Linked DNA regions of Companilactobacillus allii. Each later gene encodes a partner of the first gene's protein in a complex. Links are inferred from orthologs where the notes say so. Each region holds a gene or a part of one and is shown on either strand. Other genes may lie near its edges.

Evidence for each region.
Region 2: the proteins of rpsG (region 1) and tig are in contact, whole or in part, in a crystal structure (PDB 3GTY), measured with the Thermotoga maritima proteins. The link is inferred for Companilactobacillus allii from one-to-one orthologs. Residues at the interface, in WP_004081843.1 of Thermotoga maritima: Lys34, Lys52, Lys55, Glu59, Arg62, Gln63, Glu66, Asn67, Lys69, Val71, Arg95, Ala109, Lys110, Lys111, Gly112, Arg113, Pro114, Glu117, Glu121, Ile124, Ala125, Tyr127, Asn128, Asn129, Thr130, Gly131, Lys135, Asp139, Arg142, Met143; in WP_004081061.1 of Thermotoga maritima: Glu122, Val124, Val129, Leu130, Tyr133, Glu188, Gly259, Ile262, Tyr263, Glu266, Ser270, Glu273, Gln274, Glu277, Arg308, Gln311, Ile312, Ser315, Tyr316, Glu325, Arg329, Arg336, Leu363, Phe366, Trp367, Arg373, Leu377, Arg381, Leu384, Glu387.

The regions. Positions count from the first base shown.
Region 1 is NZ_CP019323.1:147,913-156,444, reverse strand. What follows is about bases 1,131-3,883. They hold rpsG (30S ribosomal protein S7), read left to right. Parts: upstream 1,131-2,149; coding sequence 2,150-2,617; downstream 2,618-3,883. Other genes in these bases: fusA (elongation factor G), read left to right, coding at 2,648-3,883; rpsL (30S ribosomal protein S12), read left to right, coding at 1,693-2,106; BTM29_RS13140 (prepilin peptidase), read right to left, coding at 1,131-1,467. Also shown: BTM29_RS00885 (alpha/beta hydrolase), read left to right, coding at 1-797; more of BTM29_RS13140, read right to left, coding at 799-1,130; more of fusA, read left to right, coding at 3,884-4,747; rpsJ (30S ribosomal protein S10), read left to right, coding at 5,063-5,371; rplC (50S ribosomal protein L3), read left to right, coding at 5,403-6,038; rplD (50S ribosomal protein L4), read left to right, coding at 6,056-6,676; rplW (50S ribosomal protein L23), read left to right, coding at 6,676-6,963; rplB (50S ribosomal protein L2), read left to right, coding at 6,980-7,813; rpsS (30S ribosomal protein S19), read left to right, coding at 7,848-8,132; rplV (50S ribosomal protein L22), read left to right, coding at 8,153-8,506.
Region 2 is NZ_CP019323.1:2,182,961-2,191,712, reverse strand. What follows is about bases 2,465-5,437. They hold tig (trigger factor), read left to right. Parts: upstream 2,465-3,294; coding sequence 3,295-4,581; downstream 4,582-5,437. Other genes in these bases: clpX (ATP-dependent Clp protease ATP-binding subunit ClpX), read left to right, coding at 4,696-5,437; tuf (elongation factor Tu), read left to right, coding at 2,465-3,092. Outside these bases: BTM29_RS10825 (ribonuclease J), read left to right, coding at 1-705; BTM29_RS10820 (tetratricopeptide repeat protein), read left to right, coding at 745-1,695; more of tuf, read left to right, coding at 1,902-2,464; more of clpX, read left to right, coding at 5,438-5,949; yihA (ribosome biogenesis GTP-binding protein YihA/YsxC), read left to right, coding at 6,024-6,605; BTM29_RS10795 (histidine phosphatase family protein), read right to left, coding at 6,676-7,239; BTM29_RS10790 (nucleoside phosphorylase), read right to left, coding at 7,253-8,023; tyrS (tyrosine--tRNA ligase), read left to right, coding at 8,382-8,752. UniProt on the Bacillus subtilis protein: Involved in protein export. Acts as a chaperone by maintaining the newly synthesized protein in an open conformation. Functions as a peptidyl-prolyl cis-trans isomerase.

The DNA.
Region 1 (8,532 bases):
ATCAAGATAATAGCTTTGATTTAGATACGTATTGGCTTGACCCGTTTTCCGATTTTGACAAACAAGTTAATCATCCATTAGTAATTATATTTCCTGGCGGTGGATTTACTTTCCAAACTGACAGAGAAGCACAACCCATTGCACTTAAATTTGCATCAGAAGGTTTTCATGCGATCGTTTTGCACTATCAATTAATTGAAAATGACACACAGGTATATCCCTTGGCGTTACAACAGACAGCTACAACCTTGAATTGGTTAAAGTCACAGGCGAAGAAACATAATATTGATCTGAATAAGATCATCTTGATAGGATTTTCTGCTGGAGGTCACGTAGTAGCTGATTTTAATTCTATAATGACTAATGCAGAGACTAAAGAGCGAGTTTATCCGGATAGTTTGTCAGTAATGCCAGCCGCAAATATTCTTTGTTATCCAGTTATTGATCTGTCTGCGGGATACCCTCAAACAGTGAAAGAACGCCTAGCCATAAGTAGAGATACTTTCTTTTGGCAATCACAGAGACATTTAACTAAATATGCTAAACCAACATTTATCTGGCAAACGGTTGACGATAAAACCGTACCAGTAAACAATTCGTTTTTGTATTCTGAAAAACTGAATGAATTGAATATTCCTTTTGAATTACATTTATTTGAATCAGGTCGACATGGATTATCGCTAGGAACATATGTAACTCAAAGACCTGGAAATGAGGAACACATAAACAAGTATGTCGCTAAGTGGTGGGAGCTAGTGGTGAATTGGCTTAAATTACAAAAGATTTTGAAAGATTAAATTAAGAGATCAAGAAGATTATTCCTGTAGCAATTGTAATGTATGGGATAAATCGAAATGATCTCTTTTTGTTTATTAAGTGATGAAGAATACACATTATACAAGCCAGTAAAATTATATTTAGAATACTCGTGTATCCAAAAAATAAAGCTAGTATTGTTAAGACTTCAATATCACCCATGCCAATTCCCTTACTGAAGCGATACATACAAAGCAAAATCAAATATGTGATTATTCCAGTAATAAGATATATTTTGTGATGAAATACTATAAAAAGTATGAAGGATGGAATGCTTAGTAAATAGAATATGGGATAAATGAAGCCATGATAAAAATCCATGAATGCCAAAAGGGTGATCATTATAAAAATTGGTGCGAATAAATAAATGTTTTTCTCTAAATAAATTGCTAAAATCACAAATATTGCACCGAATAATTCTGTAGTAGGATATATCCAACTTATTCTTTTATGGCAATTTCTACATCTACCTTTTAGAAATAAATATCCTATAACGGGAAATAGCTCTAGCCATTTCAATTGCTTTTGGCAATTATTGCATTTTGAACGGCGCATAATTTCAATTTTTGGAAAATCATATCCCACAACCGTTAAAAATGAGACTATACTAGAAGACAGAACAAATACTAAAATATAAAATAAGAACGTCATTTTTATCACCTCAATTAAAATTACGAATTTCTCAATCACTTTTTCTTCAATACCTCATTGACATGTAGTTTTTAAGATGATATTCTAGTAGACGTGCTTTTATTAGCAGAGTAGTAGTTTGTTTAAGTATAAGCTCATAATGTACGCCACTAACGTGGTTTATTATTTTGTAAAAATATGAACCACCTGGATGTGTGTACTTAAATTTTTTAGGAGGAACCTTGAATGCCTACAATTAATCAATTGGTACGCAAAGGCCGTAAGTCGCAAGGATCAAAATCAAATGCCCCTGCATTGAACTACGGTTACAACAGTATGAAGAAAGTTGCTACAAAGAATCCAGCACCACAAAAACGTGGTGTAGCAACTCGTGTCGGAACAATGACACCAAAGAAGCCTAACTCAGCCCTACGTAAGTATGCCCGTGTTAGACTATCAAACCTTATCGAAATCACAGCATATATCCCAGGTGTTGGACATAACTTACAAGAGCATAGTGTTGTTCTTGTCCGTGGTGGACGTGTAAAAGATCTACCTGGTGTTCGTTATCACGTTGTTCGTGGTGCTTTAGATACTGCCGGTGTTGATGGACGTATGCAAAGCCGTTCAAAATATGGTGCTAAGAAGCCTAAGAAATAATTAATCACAAACATAGAAATAAGTAATAACGGAGGAATTTAATATGCGTAAAGGTAGCGCTCCAAAACGTGATGTTTTGCCAGACCCAATGTACAATTCAAAATTAGTAACACGCTTGATCAACCATTTGATGTACGATGGTAAGAGAGGAACTGCTTCAACAATTCTCTACCGTGCATTTGATATTATTAAAGATAAGACTGGTAACGAACCATTGGATGTCTTCGAAGAAGCCATGAACAATGTTATGCCAGTTCTTGAAGTTAAAGCTCGTCGTATCGGTGGTTCTAACTACCAAATCCCTATCGAAGTACGTCCAGACCGTCGTACAACTTTAGGTCTTCGTTGGATCGTTAGTTATGCTCGTCTACGTGGTGAACATACAATGGATGCACGTCTAGCAAATGAAATTATGGATGCAGCCAATAACACTGGTGCAGCTGTTAAGAAACGTGAAGATACACATAAGATGGCCGATGCTAACCGTGCATTTGCCCATTATCGTTGGTAATCAATAAAAGGTGAGAGGAGAAAATATCTAATGGCTAAAGGTAATAAACGTGAGTTTCCACTAGAAAAGACTCGTAATATTGGTATTATGGCTCACATTGATGCTGGTAAAACTACAACTACAGAACGTATCTTGTACTATACTGGTAAGATTCACAAAATTGGTGAAACACATGATGGTGCTTCACAAATGGACTGGATGGCCCAAGAACAAGAACGTGGTATTACTATTACATCAGCTGCTACAACAGCTGAATGGAAAGGTAACCGTATCAATATTATTGATACTCCAGGACACGTTGACTTCACAATGGAAGTTGAACGTTCATTACGTGTTCTAGATGGTTCTATTACAGTTCTAGATGCCCAATCAGGTGTTGAACCACAAACCGAAAACGTTTGGCGTCAAGCTACAAACTATAGTGTTCCTCGTATTGTTTTCGTTAACAAGATGGACAAAATCGGTGCTAACTTTGACTATTCAGTTGAAACACTTCATGAAAGATTAGATGCTAACGCTCATGCTATCCAAATGCCTATTGGTGCTGAAGATAACTTTGAAGGTGTTATTGATTTAATCGAAATGAAAGCTGATCTTTATGATGAAGATGAGTTAGGTACAAAGTGGGATACAGTTGATGTTCCAGACGAGTATCTTGAAAAAGCTAAAGCAAAGCGTGCTGAATTAGTTGAAGCTGTTGCTGATGTTGATGACGATATCATGGAGAAATATCTTGATGGTACTGAAATCACTAATGACGAATTACGTACAGCAATTAGAAAGGCTACTATTGCTTTGAAGTTCTTCCCAGTTCTTGCAGGTTCTGCCTTCAAGAATAAGGGTGTTCAAATGTTAATGGATGCCGTTGTTGACTACTTACCATCACCATTAGAGGTCCGTCCATACAACGCTACAGATCCTAAAGATGATAGCCAAGTTGAACTTATGGCTGATGATAGCAAACCATTTGCTGGTTTAGCATTTAAGATTGCTACTGATCCATTCGTTGGTCGTCTAACATACATTCGTGTATATAGAGGTACATTGGAATCAGGTTCATACGTTCTTAATGCCTCAAAAGACAAGCGTGAACGTGTTGGTCGTTTGCTACAAATGCATTCTAACCACCGTAAGGAAATTCCAGAAGTATTCTCAGGTGATATCGCTGCTGTTATCGGATTGAAGAATACTACAACTGGTGATTCACTTACAGATGTTGACGATCCATTGATTCTTGAATCATTGGATATTCCAGAACCAGTTATTCAAGTTTCTATCGAACCTGATTCAAAGGAAGATAGAGATAAGATGGATATTGCCATCCAAAAGCTTTCTGAAGAAGATCCAACTTTCCAAGCTGAAACAAATCCTGAAACTGGTGAAACATTGATTGCCGGAATGGGTGAACTTCACTTGGATATCATGGTTGACCGTATGAAACGTGAGTTCAAGGTTGCATGTAAGGTTGGTGAACCACAAGTTGCTTATCGTGAAACATTCACTAAGGCAACAAGTGCACAAGGTAAGTTTGTTCGTCAATCTGGTGGTAAAGGTCAATATGGTGATGTTTGGGTTGAATTCTCACCAAACGAAGAAGGAAAAGGCTTCGAATTCGAAGATGCCATCGTCGGTGGTGTTGTTCCTCGTGAATACATTCCTTCAGTTGAACAAGGTTTGAAAGAATCAATGGAAAATGGTGTTCTTGCCGGATATCCATTAATTGATGTTAAGGCTAAGTTATATGATGGATCATATCACGAAGTCGATTCATCTGAAGCAGCCTTCAAGATTGCTGCTTCAATGTCTCTACGTAATGCTTCTAAGTCAGCTGGTGCTGTAATTCTTGAACCTATTATGAAGGTTGAAATTGTTACACCAGAAAGCTACTTAGGTGATGTTATGGGACAAGTTACTGCTCGTCGTGGACGTGTTGAAGGTATGGAAGCTCGTGGTAATGCACAACTTATCAACTCATTCGTTCCACTTGCAGAAATGTTCGGTTATGCAACAACACTTCGTTCAGCTACACAAGGCCGTGGTACATTTACAATGGTATTTGACCATTATGAAAAGGTTCCTAAGTCAATTCAAGCTGAAATCATTAAGAAAAATGGCGGAGACGCTGAATAATTAATGTTAATAAAATGAAAGCAAATCCATATGGATTTGCTTTTTTTGTTATAATAAAGCATGTTTCTATCTATAGAAGAAAAGGCACTTTCAATTTCAAAAAAAACATGAAAACTCTTGAAATATTATAGTTATGCGTGTATTATCATAAGAGTGCTTATTTCCAGGAGAAGTATGTGCTTAGAGGTATTTAAAATAATATCGACGGTTTAGAAGTGAGAGGTTGCGACACACCCGGCCGCTTTGCCACGGCAGGGCTGTTGGATATTTTCACGGAGCCGGTCATCTTGAAAGAGACAAAAAGGAGGTAACCCCATGGCAAGTCAAAAGATTCGCATTCGTTTGAAGGCTTATGAACATCGTATTCTAGATCAATCAGCTGACAAAATTGTGGAGACAGCAAAAAGAACTGGTGCAAAGATTTCAGGTCCAATTCCATTGCCCACAGAACGTTCACTATACACAGTGTTGAGTTCACCACATAAGCATAAGGATTCTAGAGAGCAATTCGAAATGCGTACACATAAAAGACTTATAGACATCGTTAATCCATCACCTAAGACAGTTGATTCATTAATGAAGTTAGATCTACCATCTGGTGTAGATATCGAAATTAAATTATAATTATTAAAAATAAATTATTGGAGGTGCAAACATGGCCAGAAAAGGAATTCTTGGTAAAAAAGTCGGAATGACTCAAGTTTTTACTGACAACGGTGAACTAGTTCCCGTAACAGTTGTAGAAGCAACACCAAATGTTGTTATGCAAGTTAAAACAGTTGAAACTGACGGTTATGAGGCCGTTCAACTAGGTTTTGAAGATAGACGTGAAGTTTTATCTAACAAACCAGCCAAAGGTCATGCAGATAAGGCAAACACAACTCCTAAACACTACATTCGCGAATTTCGTGATGTTGAAATGGGAGATTATGAATTAGGTGGAGAAGTTTCAATAGATTCATTTAATTCAGGTGATGTTGTCGATGTCACAGGTACGACTAAGGGACATGGAATGCAAGGTAACATTAAGAGATTTGGACAAGCTCGTGGTCCTGAAACTCACGGTTCTAGATATCACCGTGTAGCAGGTTCAATGGGTGCCATCATTAACCGAGTATTTAAAGGTAAGATGCTTCCCGGAAACATGGGTAACAACCGTGTTACTACACAAAACTTAACTGTTGTTAAAGTTGATGCAGATCGTAATGCAATTATGATCAAGGGTAATGTACCCGGTGCAAACAACTCATTAGTTAAAATTCAAACAGCTATTAAAGCTAATCAAAAATAGGAAGGAGGAAATGAGTTATGACAAAAATCACAGCTTACAAAGATAGCGGTGCTGAGAACGGTACTGTTGATGTAAATGATTCAATTTTTGGTATCGAACCAAACGACAACGTGATCACAGATGCAGTTATCATGCAACGTGCCTCATTGAGACAAGGAACACATGATGTTAAAAACCGCTCTGAAGTTCGTGGTGGTGGAAAGAAGCCATGGCGTCAAAAGGGTACAGGTCGTGCTCGTCAAGGTTCTATCAGATCACCTCAATGGGTAGGTGGTGGTGTCGTATTCGGCCCAACACCTAGATCATATTCATATCATCTTCCTAAGAAGGTTGGCCGTTTGGCATTGAAGTCTGTACTTTCACAAAAAGCTGCTGAAGGTAACCTAATCGTTATTGACTCAATTTCATATGACAAACCAAGTACAAAGAACTTTGCTCTTCTACTTAATAAAGTAGGTGCAGACAAAGCCCTTGTAGTTGTTGAAGATGGTAATGACAATGTTGCTTTATCAGCAAGAAACATTGATAAAGTTACTGTTGTTGCACCAGAAGGTGTTAATGTTCTTGACGTTATTAGCGCTAAGAAGTTAGTTGTTACAAAAGCAGCACTTTCTAAGATTGAGGAGGTGCTTGGATAATGAGCGCAAGAGACGTAATTATTCGCCCAGTTGTTACTGAAAGTTCAATGGATGCTATGAGTGATAAGAAGTATACTTTTGATGTTGCAGTTACTGCAAACAAAGTACTTGTAAGACAAGCCATTGAAGAAGTTTTCGGTGTTAAAGTTAAAAAAGTAAACATCATGAATGTTGCTGGTAAGAAGAAGCGCCAAGGCCAATATGTTGGTAAAACAGCAAAACGTCGTAAGGCAATTATCACTCTTACAGAAGATTCAGATGAAATTAAGATTTTTGATGAAGAATAAATAAGGAGGTCAAATAATGGCGATTATCAAATATAAGCCAACCACAAATGGTCGTCGTAATATGACTGGTTCTGACTTTTCAGAGATTACAAAAACTACTCCTGAAAAGACACTTCTAGAATCACAAAGCCATACAGCCGGTCGTAACTCATACGGTCATATTACAGTTCGTCACCGTGGCGGTGGTCACAAACAAAAATACCGTATTATTGATTTTAAACGATTAAAAGACGGTGTAAAAGCTACAGTTAAGTCTATTGAATACGATCCTAACCGTACAGCTAATATTGCATTGCTACACTACTCAGATGGTGTTAAATCATACATTTTAGCTCCTAAGGGTCTTGAAGTTGGACAAGTTGTTGAATCAGGTGTTGATGCAGATATCAAACCCGGTAATGCACTTCCATTGGAAAACATCCCAGTTGGTACAGTTCTACATAACGTAGAAATGAAACCTGGTAAAGGTGGTCAATTAGGACGTTCTGCCGGTACTTCAATTCAATTACTAGGTAGAGATGGTAAGTATTCATTACTACGTTTGCCTTCAGGTGAAGTACGTATGGTACTTTCAAAATGTCGTGCAAGTATTGGCGCCATTGGTAATGAACAACATGAGTTAATTAAGATTGGTAAAGCTGGACGTAAACGTTGGCAAGGAATTAGACCAACAGTTCGTGGATCAGTTATGAACCCTAACGATCACCCACACGGTGGTGGTGAAGGTAAAGCACCTATCGGTCATCCATCACCAATGTCACCATGGGGTAAGAAGACCTTGGGTAAGAAGACTCGTTCATCACATGCCAAATCTGAAAAGCTTATCGTTCGTCATAGAAAAGGTAAGTAATTATTTCGTTAGAATAATATAAGGAGGACATAAGATGAGTCGTAGTTTAAAAAAGGGACCATTCGCTGATGCACATCTTTTAAAGAAAGTTGCAGCTCAAGCAGATTCTGACAAGAAGTCAGTTATCAAAACATGGTCAAGACGTTCAACAATTTTTCCTAGTTTCGTAGGATACACAATCGCAGTTCATGATGGTCGTAAGCATGTTCCAGTTTATATCCAAGAAGATATGGTTGGACACAAGTTGGGCGAATTCGTACCAACTCGTACATTCCATGGTCATGGTACTGATGATAAGAAAACAACAGTAGCTAAGTAATAAGAAGGGAGACTTAAAAGATGGCAGAACAAGAAATTACATCTGCAACAGCCAGAGTGAAGAATGTTCGTATTGCACCTCGCAAAGCTCGCCTTGTTATTGATTTAATAAGAGGCAAGAACGCTGCTGAGGCACTTGCAATTTTGCAATTCACACCAAGAGCAGGCTCTCCAATTATTGCCAAAGCTCTTAAGTCAGCAGTTGCAAACGCAGAACATAATTTTGATTTAGATGCACAAAACCTATTCGTCAGCGAAGCATTCGTAGACGAAGGACCAACTCTAAAACGTTTTCGTCCTAGAGCCAAGGGTTCAGCATCACCAATTAACAAAAGAACAAGTCACATTACAGTTGTTGTAAGTGAAAAAGACTAGTATTTTAAAAGATTAGTATTGGAGGT
Region 2 (8,752 bases), 2.0 Mb from region 1 along the record:
ACTCCTTCACACGCTATGGATACAACATTTGCTAAAACACGTGATGCTATTTATCGTACTGGTGCAGAGGTTAAATCATTAGGGGATGAGAAGCATTCTTCAGGACATGCTAACAAATCCGATTTACAGTTGATGATTAATTTATTAACTCCAGAAAACGTTGTGCCTATTCAAGGCGAATATAGACTATTAGATGCACATGCAAAAATCGCACATGAAACAGGTATTCCTTACCAAAACATTTTCCTTACTAAAAAAGGTGACGTTTTGAATTATGAAAACGGACAATTTTATCAAGGTAAAGGTGTAGACGCCGGAGATACAATGATTGATGGTATTGGTGTAGGTGATATTGGTAGTATTGTATTGCGTGATCGTGAATTATTGGCCGAAGATGGTGTTTTCATCGCAGTAGCTACGATTGATCGTAAAAAGAAAAAAGTCGTTGCTAAGCCTAAAATAACGGCACGTGGATTTGTTTACATGCGTGCTAGTCGTGATCTATTAAGCGAAAGCTCAGATATTATTGTTGATACAATCGTTGATTATCTTCAAAATAGTAAGGACTTTGATTGGTCAGATTTGAAACAAGGTGTTCGTGATAAGTTGAACCATTTCTTGTATGAACAAACTAACCGTCATCCAGTTATATTGCCCGTAATTATGGAAGTTAACCAAAATAGGCATAGAAAATCCAAAAATTAGGTCGACTTCGGTCGATCTATTATTATAAAGAGGTACTTTATGGACGACTCAGATAATTTGAAACGTATTTTGGATCAGGCAGATGAGGCCTGTGATAAGGGAAATTGGGATGATGCCACTGATTTATATTCTCAAGCATATGGGATAGAGCAATCTTTTGAAATCAATCAAGGGCTTGCTTCTTCGTTGTTGAATTCTAAGCGAGCAGATGAAGCTGAGGCAGTCATTTTGGATTATTTCAATTATTATTTGAGTGATCCTGATGCTGCAAATTTGGCGACTGATATTGTTATTGAAAATAATGATTATTTATTGGCTAACCAGATGCTTTATTTTTATGCAACGAATCCGCTTTCAACTATTAAAAAGGCATTTATTGATGAGTTTGGTAACAGAGTACAATTATCTGAAAATAGGCATAATCGTTCTTTTAAACCTCGTATGAATAAAATAGAGGCCTCATTGAATTCAATTGTTACTCAACCAGTGATTGATCAGATTCAATTACTGCGTAGTTTAAGAGAGTTTGATAATAAGAATTATTTAAAAGCCGCCCAGACTTTGTTGAATAATCCACTACTACATCCACTATTGAAAAGTGAAACTGTTGAAAATCTTTTTAAATTGGGTATTGATAAGGATATGGATATTTCTTTTTATGGTGATAACAACAAATTTAATCCATCAAAATTAAAACCAATTTTATCAACAAATGTTTATTTAGAAATGTGTGACGAATTGGAAAAGATTCTGATAAATAGTGAAAATGAAGTTCAGCTTGAAAATATGCGCAGTGAACTATCGTTATATGCAGCAATGGTGTATCCTTTTGGAGAAAATATTATAAAAACACCTGCACTCTGGACAAAAGTATTCCTTTTGAGGTATGGTTTACTAGATGAGTCTCAAGTAGGAGACAGTCCGGAGCTTCCAAAAGTGAAAAAATGGATAAAAAGGTTTGATTCTTTGATTAATACCTTTCAACAGTGAAATTATGTAAACTTTTTTCAAGAATAGTATTTACAATTTTAACTGCGCCCCGTATAATCCAAAGAGTATATTTTTAGTAGGCGAGTTATACTGAATTACTTTGCTTTCGCCTCTGAAAGTAGTATAATTTTTCAGTAAAGAGCCATCTAAAGAACATTTTCTTTGGATAAATCTTATGAAATGAAATTTTAGGAGGATTCTTTGTAATGGCAGAAAAAGAACATTATGAGAGAACTAAGCCCCATGTAAATATTGGGACAATTGGTCACGTTGACCACGGTAAGACTACACTTACAGCAGCAATCACAAAGGTTTTAGCTGATAAAGGTTTAGCTAAGGCTGAGGATTATGCTGATATTGATAAGGCCCCAGAAGAAAAAGAACGTGGGATTACTATCAACACAGCTCACGTTGAGTATGAAACTGAAAAGCGTCACTATGCACATATTGATGCTCCAGGACATGCTGATTACGTTAAAAATATGATCACCGGTGCTGCACAAATGGATGGTGCCATCCTTGTTGTTGCTGCTACTGATGGTCCTATGCCACAAACACGTGAACACATCTTATTGGCTCGCCAAGTTGGTGTTGAATACATCGTTGTATTCTTAAACAAGACTGATCTTGTTGATGATGACGAACTTGTTGACCTTGTTGAGATGGAAGTTCGTGAATTACTTTCAGAATACGATTATCCTGGTGATGACACTCCTGTTGTCCGTGGATCAGCTTTGAAGGCTCTTGAAGGCGATCCTGAGGAAATCAAGCATGTTGAAGAACTACTTGATGTCGTTGATGAATATATCCCAACTCCTGTACGTGAAACAGACAAGCCATTTATGATGCCTGTTGAAGACGTATTTACAATCACTGGACGTGGTACTGTTGCTTCTGGTCGTATCGACCGTGGTGAAGTTAAAGTCGGTGATGAAGTTGAAATTGTTGGTTTGAAAGAAGAAGCTGAAAAATCAACTGTTACTGGACTAGAAATGTTCCGTAAGACATTGGATCTTGGTGAAGCCGGAGATAACGTTGGTGTTCTTCTTCGTGGTATTAACCGTGATCAAGTTGAACGTGGACAAGTTCTTGCTAAGCCAGGTTCAATTCAAACTCACACAAAATTCAAGGGTGAAGTTTATATCATGTCTAAAGAAGAAGGTGGACGTCATACTCCATTCTTCTCAAACTACCGTCCTCAATTCTACTTCCATACTACTGACGTTACTGGTGTTATCGAATTACCAGATGGCGTTGAAATGGTTATGCCTGGTGACCAAGTGACTTTTGAAGTTGACTTGATTGCTCCAGTTGCCATTGAAAGTGGTACACGTTTCACTGTTCGTGAAGGTGGACGTACTGTTGGTGCTGGTGTTGTTACAGATATCTTAGACTAATCTCTTTGAGACTGTTAAAAAAGAGTTGAGACAATTCTCAGCTCTTTTTTTTGTATAATTTTTGTACAAAATGGGTCAAAGTATTCTATAATACTATGGAGTTGTCTAAAAAGACTTAGAATTAACGTGAAATATTTACAATGTTGCCATTTTAGGGTAATATTACAAAGTATGAGATCGTGAAATATACCGGAGGGATAAAATGTCTGCTAAGGCTAAATTTACAAAAAAAGAAAATAATACTGGTGAATTAAAATTTGAAATTGACCAAGACACAATTAAGAAGGGCTTAGATACTGCCTTTAATCGTGTAAAGAAGAGCTTGAACGTTCCTGGATTCAGAAAGGGTCGCGTTCCTCGTCAAATTTTTAACCGTATGTACGGTGAAGAAGCACTTTATGAAGATGCTTTGAATAGCGTTTTACCAGATGCATATCAAAAAGCTGTCGATGAGACTAAAGTAGAACCAGTTGATCAACCAGAAATCAGTGTTGATTCAATGGATAAAGATCAACCATGGGCTATCAGTGCAACAATCACTGTTAAACCAGAAGTTGAACTTGGCGATTACAAAGGTCTAGAAGTTAAGAAGCAAAAAAGAAATGTTATGAAGACTGATGTTGATGCTCGTCTTGAAGAATTACAAAAGCAACAAGCTGAATTGATTCTTAAAGATGGTAAAGCTGAAAATGGCGACACAGTTGTTATTGACTATGTCGGTACAGTTGATGGTGAAGAATTCGATGGTGGTAGTGCACAAAACTACTCACTAGAATTGGGTTCAAACTCATTCATTCCTGGATTCGAAGAAGCTTTAGTTGGTCATAGTGCTGATGAGGATGTTGATGTAAAAGTTACATTCCCAGAAGACTATCAAGCTAAGGAACTTGCTGGTAAGGATGCAATCTTTAAGACAAAGATTCATGAAGTTAAAACAAAGGAATTACCTAAATTAGATGATGACTTTGCCAAAGACGTTGACGAAGATGTTGACACACTTGATGATCTTAAGAAGAAGATTCATGATGAATTAAAGGATCAAAAGAAACAAGCTGCTGAAGATGCTATTCAAGAAGAAGTAATTTCTGCTGCTGTTAAGAATGCTAAGATTGATGACATTCCTCAAGCAATGATTGATACAGAAGTTGATAACCAAATGAACCAATACATGGCTAATTTGCAACGTCAAGGTATCGATCCTAAATTGTACTATCAAATGACAGGTACAAGTGAAGATGATTTGAAGAAACAATTTGCTAGTGATGCACAAGAACGTGTTAAGACTGACTTGGTTATCGAAGCAATTGTTGCTAAAGAAAACATCAAACCTTCTGAAGATGAGATCAAGTCTGAAATCAAGTCATTAGCTGATGAATACAACATGGAAGAATCTGCTGTTAGAAAAGCTTTGACAGATGATATGTTGGCTCATGATATTGCTGCTAAGAATGCAATTGAAATGATCGTTGATTCCGCTGAAGAAAAATAAGTTTATGTGGAGGCCGTAGGCCTCTTTTTTTATTCATTAAACTAATTACTTTACTAGAATCGTCTTAAATGCTAGACTTTCAAAGTATCGGAACTATTGAAGGAGAATATGCATATGTTTGATAGTACAGAAACTACGGGTACAATCAGTTGTTCTTTCTGTGGAAAGACACAAGATCAAGTTAAAAAGATCGTTGCTGGACCTGGCGTATACATTTGTAACGAATGTATCGATTTATGTAAAGAGATTATAGATGAAGAACTAAAAGATAGCGCTCCATTGGACCTAGATAATATCCCAACACCATTACAAATTAAAAAAATTCTTGATGATTATGTTATTGGACAAGTTGACGCTAAGCGTGCACTTTCAGTTGCTGTTTATAATCACTACAAGAGAATTAATAAAATGGAACATTCAAAGGATGGAGATACTGAGCTTCAAAAGAGTAATATTGCTTTAATTGGACCTACTGGTTCAGGTAAAACATTCTTAGCTCAAACATTAGCCCGTATCTTAAAGGTTCCATTTGCTATAGCTGATGCAACAACATTAACTGAGGCTGGTTATGTTGGTGAGGATGTTGAGAATATCTTGCTTAAGTTATTGCAAAATGCTGACTTTGATGTTGAAAAAGCAGAACATGGTATTGTCTATATCGATGAAATCGATAAAATATCTAAAAAGAGTGAAAATGTATCTATAACTCGTGATGTCTCAGGTGAGGGTGTCCAACAAGCATTGTTAAAAATACTTGAAGGAACAATCGCTAGTGTGCCACCACAGGGTGGTAGAAAGCATCCGCAACAAGAACTTATTCAAATTGACACAACTAATATCTTATTCATTGTTGGTGGTGCCTTTGATGGAATCGAACAAATTGTTAAGAACCGTTTAGGCGATAAGACAATTGGATTTGGTGCAGAACAGACAGAAGCTAAGTCAATCGATGAAGAAGAAAGTCTAATGCAACAAATCATTCCTGAAGATTTGATGAAGTTTGGTATCATTCCAGAATTTATCGGTCGTATTCCAATAGTTACTGCTCTAGAGAAGCTTACTGAAGAAGATTTGGTTAATATTTTAACTAAGCCAAAGAACGCTCTTATTAAGCAATATCAAGAACTATTGTCACTTGATGGTGCGAAACTACAATTTACAGACGGTGCATTACAAGAGATTGCTAAGATGTCAATCGAACGTAATACTGGTGCTCGTGGATTGCGTTCAATTGTTGAAGAGACAATGTTGGATACAATGTTTGAAGTTCCTGGACGTGATGATATTGAACGCATTAAAGTAACAAAGGATGCCGTTCGTAAAATCAAAAAACCAGAATTGATTCTTAAAGATGGGGAGGTTGCCTAGTGGCAACCTTTTTTTATGGACAGAGGTCTATTTATACTATTAATTATGATAAAATACTTACATTGAGGTGAATTATGCAAGTAAATAATGTATCTATGAACTTGAGCGCAGTAAGTTCTAAACAGTATCCAGATGAAGGATACCCTGAAATAGCCTTATTAGGCCGTTCTAACGTTGGAAAGTCTTCATTAATAAATACACTAATAAATCGAAAAAGCTTTGCGAGAACGTCTAGTACTCCTGGTAAGACCCAGACGTTAAATTTCTATAATATTGAAGAACAACTATATTTAGTTGATGTTCCCGGATATGGATTCGCAAAGGTTTCTAAAAAGCAACGTGAAGAATTCGGAACGATGATTGAAGAGTATTTATCTACACGGAATGTATTAAAGGGGGTAGTCATATTAGTTGATGGTAGACATGCTCCAAGTGATGATGATATTTCAATGTATCAATATGTTAGCTATTATCATATTCCAACTTTGATTGTTGCCACTAAAATGGATAAGATCAAACGTAATCAATGGAATAAATCAATTAGCCAAGTGAACAAATCAATGCAAATAAATCAAACCGATGATTTACAATTATTTAGTGCTGAAACTAAATATGGTAAAGATGAAGTTTGGTCTTGGATCGAAGCTCACATGTAAAAGAGCACTAATGAGTTTTTTGAGACTAAATAAATAACCAGCATTTACGTAAAGTAAATGCTGGCTTTTTTCATTTCACCGTTGGATTAATTAATTCTTTGAAATGATATTTATCTGAATCGTATGTGAACTTCAATATACTACAGTTTGTAAATCCATCACTGTGTAATTTTACAGGATCATACCATTTGGAAGAAAAGGCTGTTATGACACCAGCATGAGCAACGATTAATATATTGTCATTATTTTTACTATTATCCATAATGTGGTCTACAGTGCTATTGAAGCGTTCTTCACCAGCAGTACTGTCTTCTCCACCATATTGAACAAAGAAGTCACCATAGTGCTTATATGGGTCAAATTGGGGATTTAAATCTTCACTTTCACTTTCAAATGCTCCAAATCCAAATTCTCTTAAACCTTTTAAACGTTTATAAGGTAATTTTGTAACAAGTTCCAATGTGTCACTGGCACGTTCAGCAGTTGAACAATATGCTTCATTGAAATTAATATTATTATCTTTGAAGTACTTCCCAGCAAGTTTTGCTTGTTTAATTCCAGTCTCGGTCAATGGCGAATCACACCAGCCTTGAATTTTTCTTCTAACGTTAAATAGTGTTTGTCCATGACGCATCAAATATAAAGTTTTACTCAATTCTTTCACCCTCTACTATTTCTTTGGCAATGCAAAACGCAACTTTCAGTGAAGTTGGAATATTTATTTCAAAATCAGATCGGCGCTCCCACTCACTTGAGTCTAAATTATCTGCGGTTGTAAAGAAAGGGTAAGCGCTAACTTTTCTGAATTTACTCCAAGCAAATATTGCTGAAGTTTCCATATCTACAAATTTACAACCGGCATTTTTACGTTCTACGAATTTTTGAGTAGTTTCTCTATAAAAGGCATCTGTTGACCATGTTTTGCCTTCTTCAAAAGAAATATTGTTTTTAATAAAAGTACTTCTTAAAATTGCTAGTGATGCTGAATCAATCGCTATTTCATCACTGGCTGGTTGGTAATGATACGATGTACCTTCGTCTCGAATTGCAGTGGTCGGGATAACTATTTGTCCGCGATCAATTGTACTATCCAAAACACCACAGGTCCCAAAGGTAATAAAGTGTTTTGCGCCTAATGCATTTAATTCTTCAAGTCTTGCCACACAAGAAGGGGCTCCGATCGGTGCCATGATTATTCCCAGATCAATACCGTCCAAATGGTATCTGTACACATTCATATTGCCATTGATCGATCCAAGATTTATAATTTTTTCTAATTTATTATCAGAAACAAACTTTCTAAATAAATCGCCAAAAAATGTTGCAATAATAATTTTTGGAAAATCATTTAAAGGTTGAAATAACTGTGTTGGCTGAATGATCTCTGATCCATGAGCGTCAAAATTTTCTAATAACATAAGTTGATCTCCTAAGTATAAATGTTAGAAATATTATACATCAATTAAATTTTTTTTAATAAAAACACTTGCAATATTTTTAACGTCTGTTAGTATCATATTCATAAAGTAAATTTCAGCTTCACAATAAGTAATCATTTATCTGGGTGTTAAGAGAATTGACGGTTGGTGCGAGTCATGCAGGATAATTTGATGAAATACCAAGTTGAAATAACGTGTCCGACGTTACAGGAGTAAAGAGCAGATAATTAATTTATCTGAATTTGGGTGGTACCGCGCAAAGAGCGTCCCTGCATATATTGCAGAGACGCTCTTTTTATTTCCAGTAATTAGGGCAAAAAAATAGGAGGATATTTAAATGAATATTATTGATGAACTTTCATGGCGTGGTTTGATCAACCAACAATCCGATGAGGAGGGCTTAAGGAAGTTAGTCGACAAGAAAGACATTTCACTTTATTGTGGGATGGATCCAACAGGAGACTCAATGCATATTGGTCACTTGCTTCCATTTATGACATTGAAGCGTTTTGGTGATATGGGTCATCATCCCTACATCGTTATCGGTGGAGCCACAGGGTCTATTGGTGATCCAAGTGGTAAAAAGGCTGAACGTCCAATGCAAACTATGGATCAAGTAAATCACAATGTTGAGGCCTTAAGTAATCAAGCAAAAAGTATTTTTAAAGATTTCACAATGGTTAATAACTATGATTGGACAGAACCAAT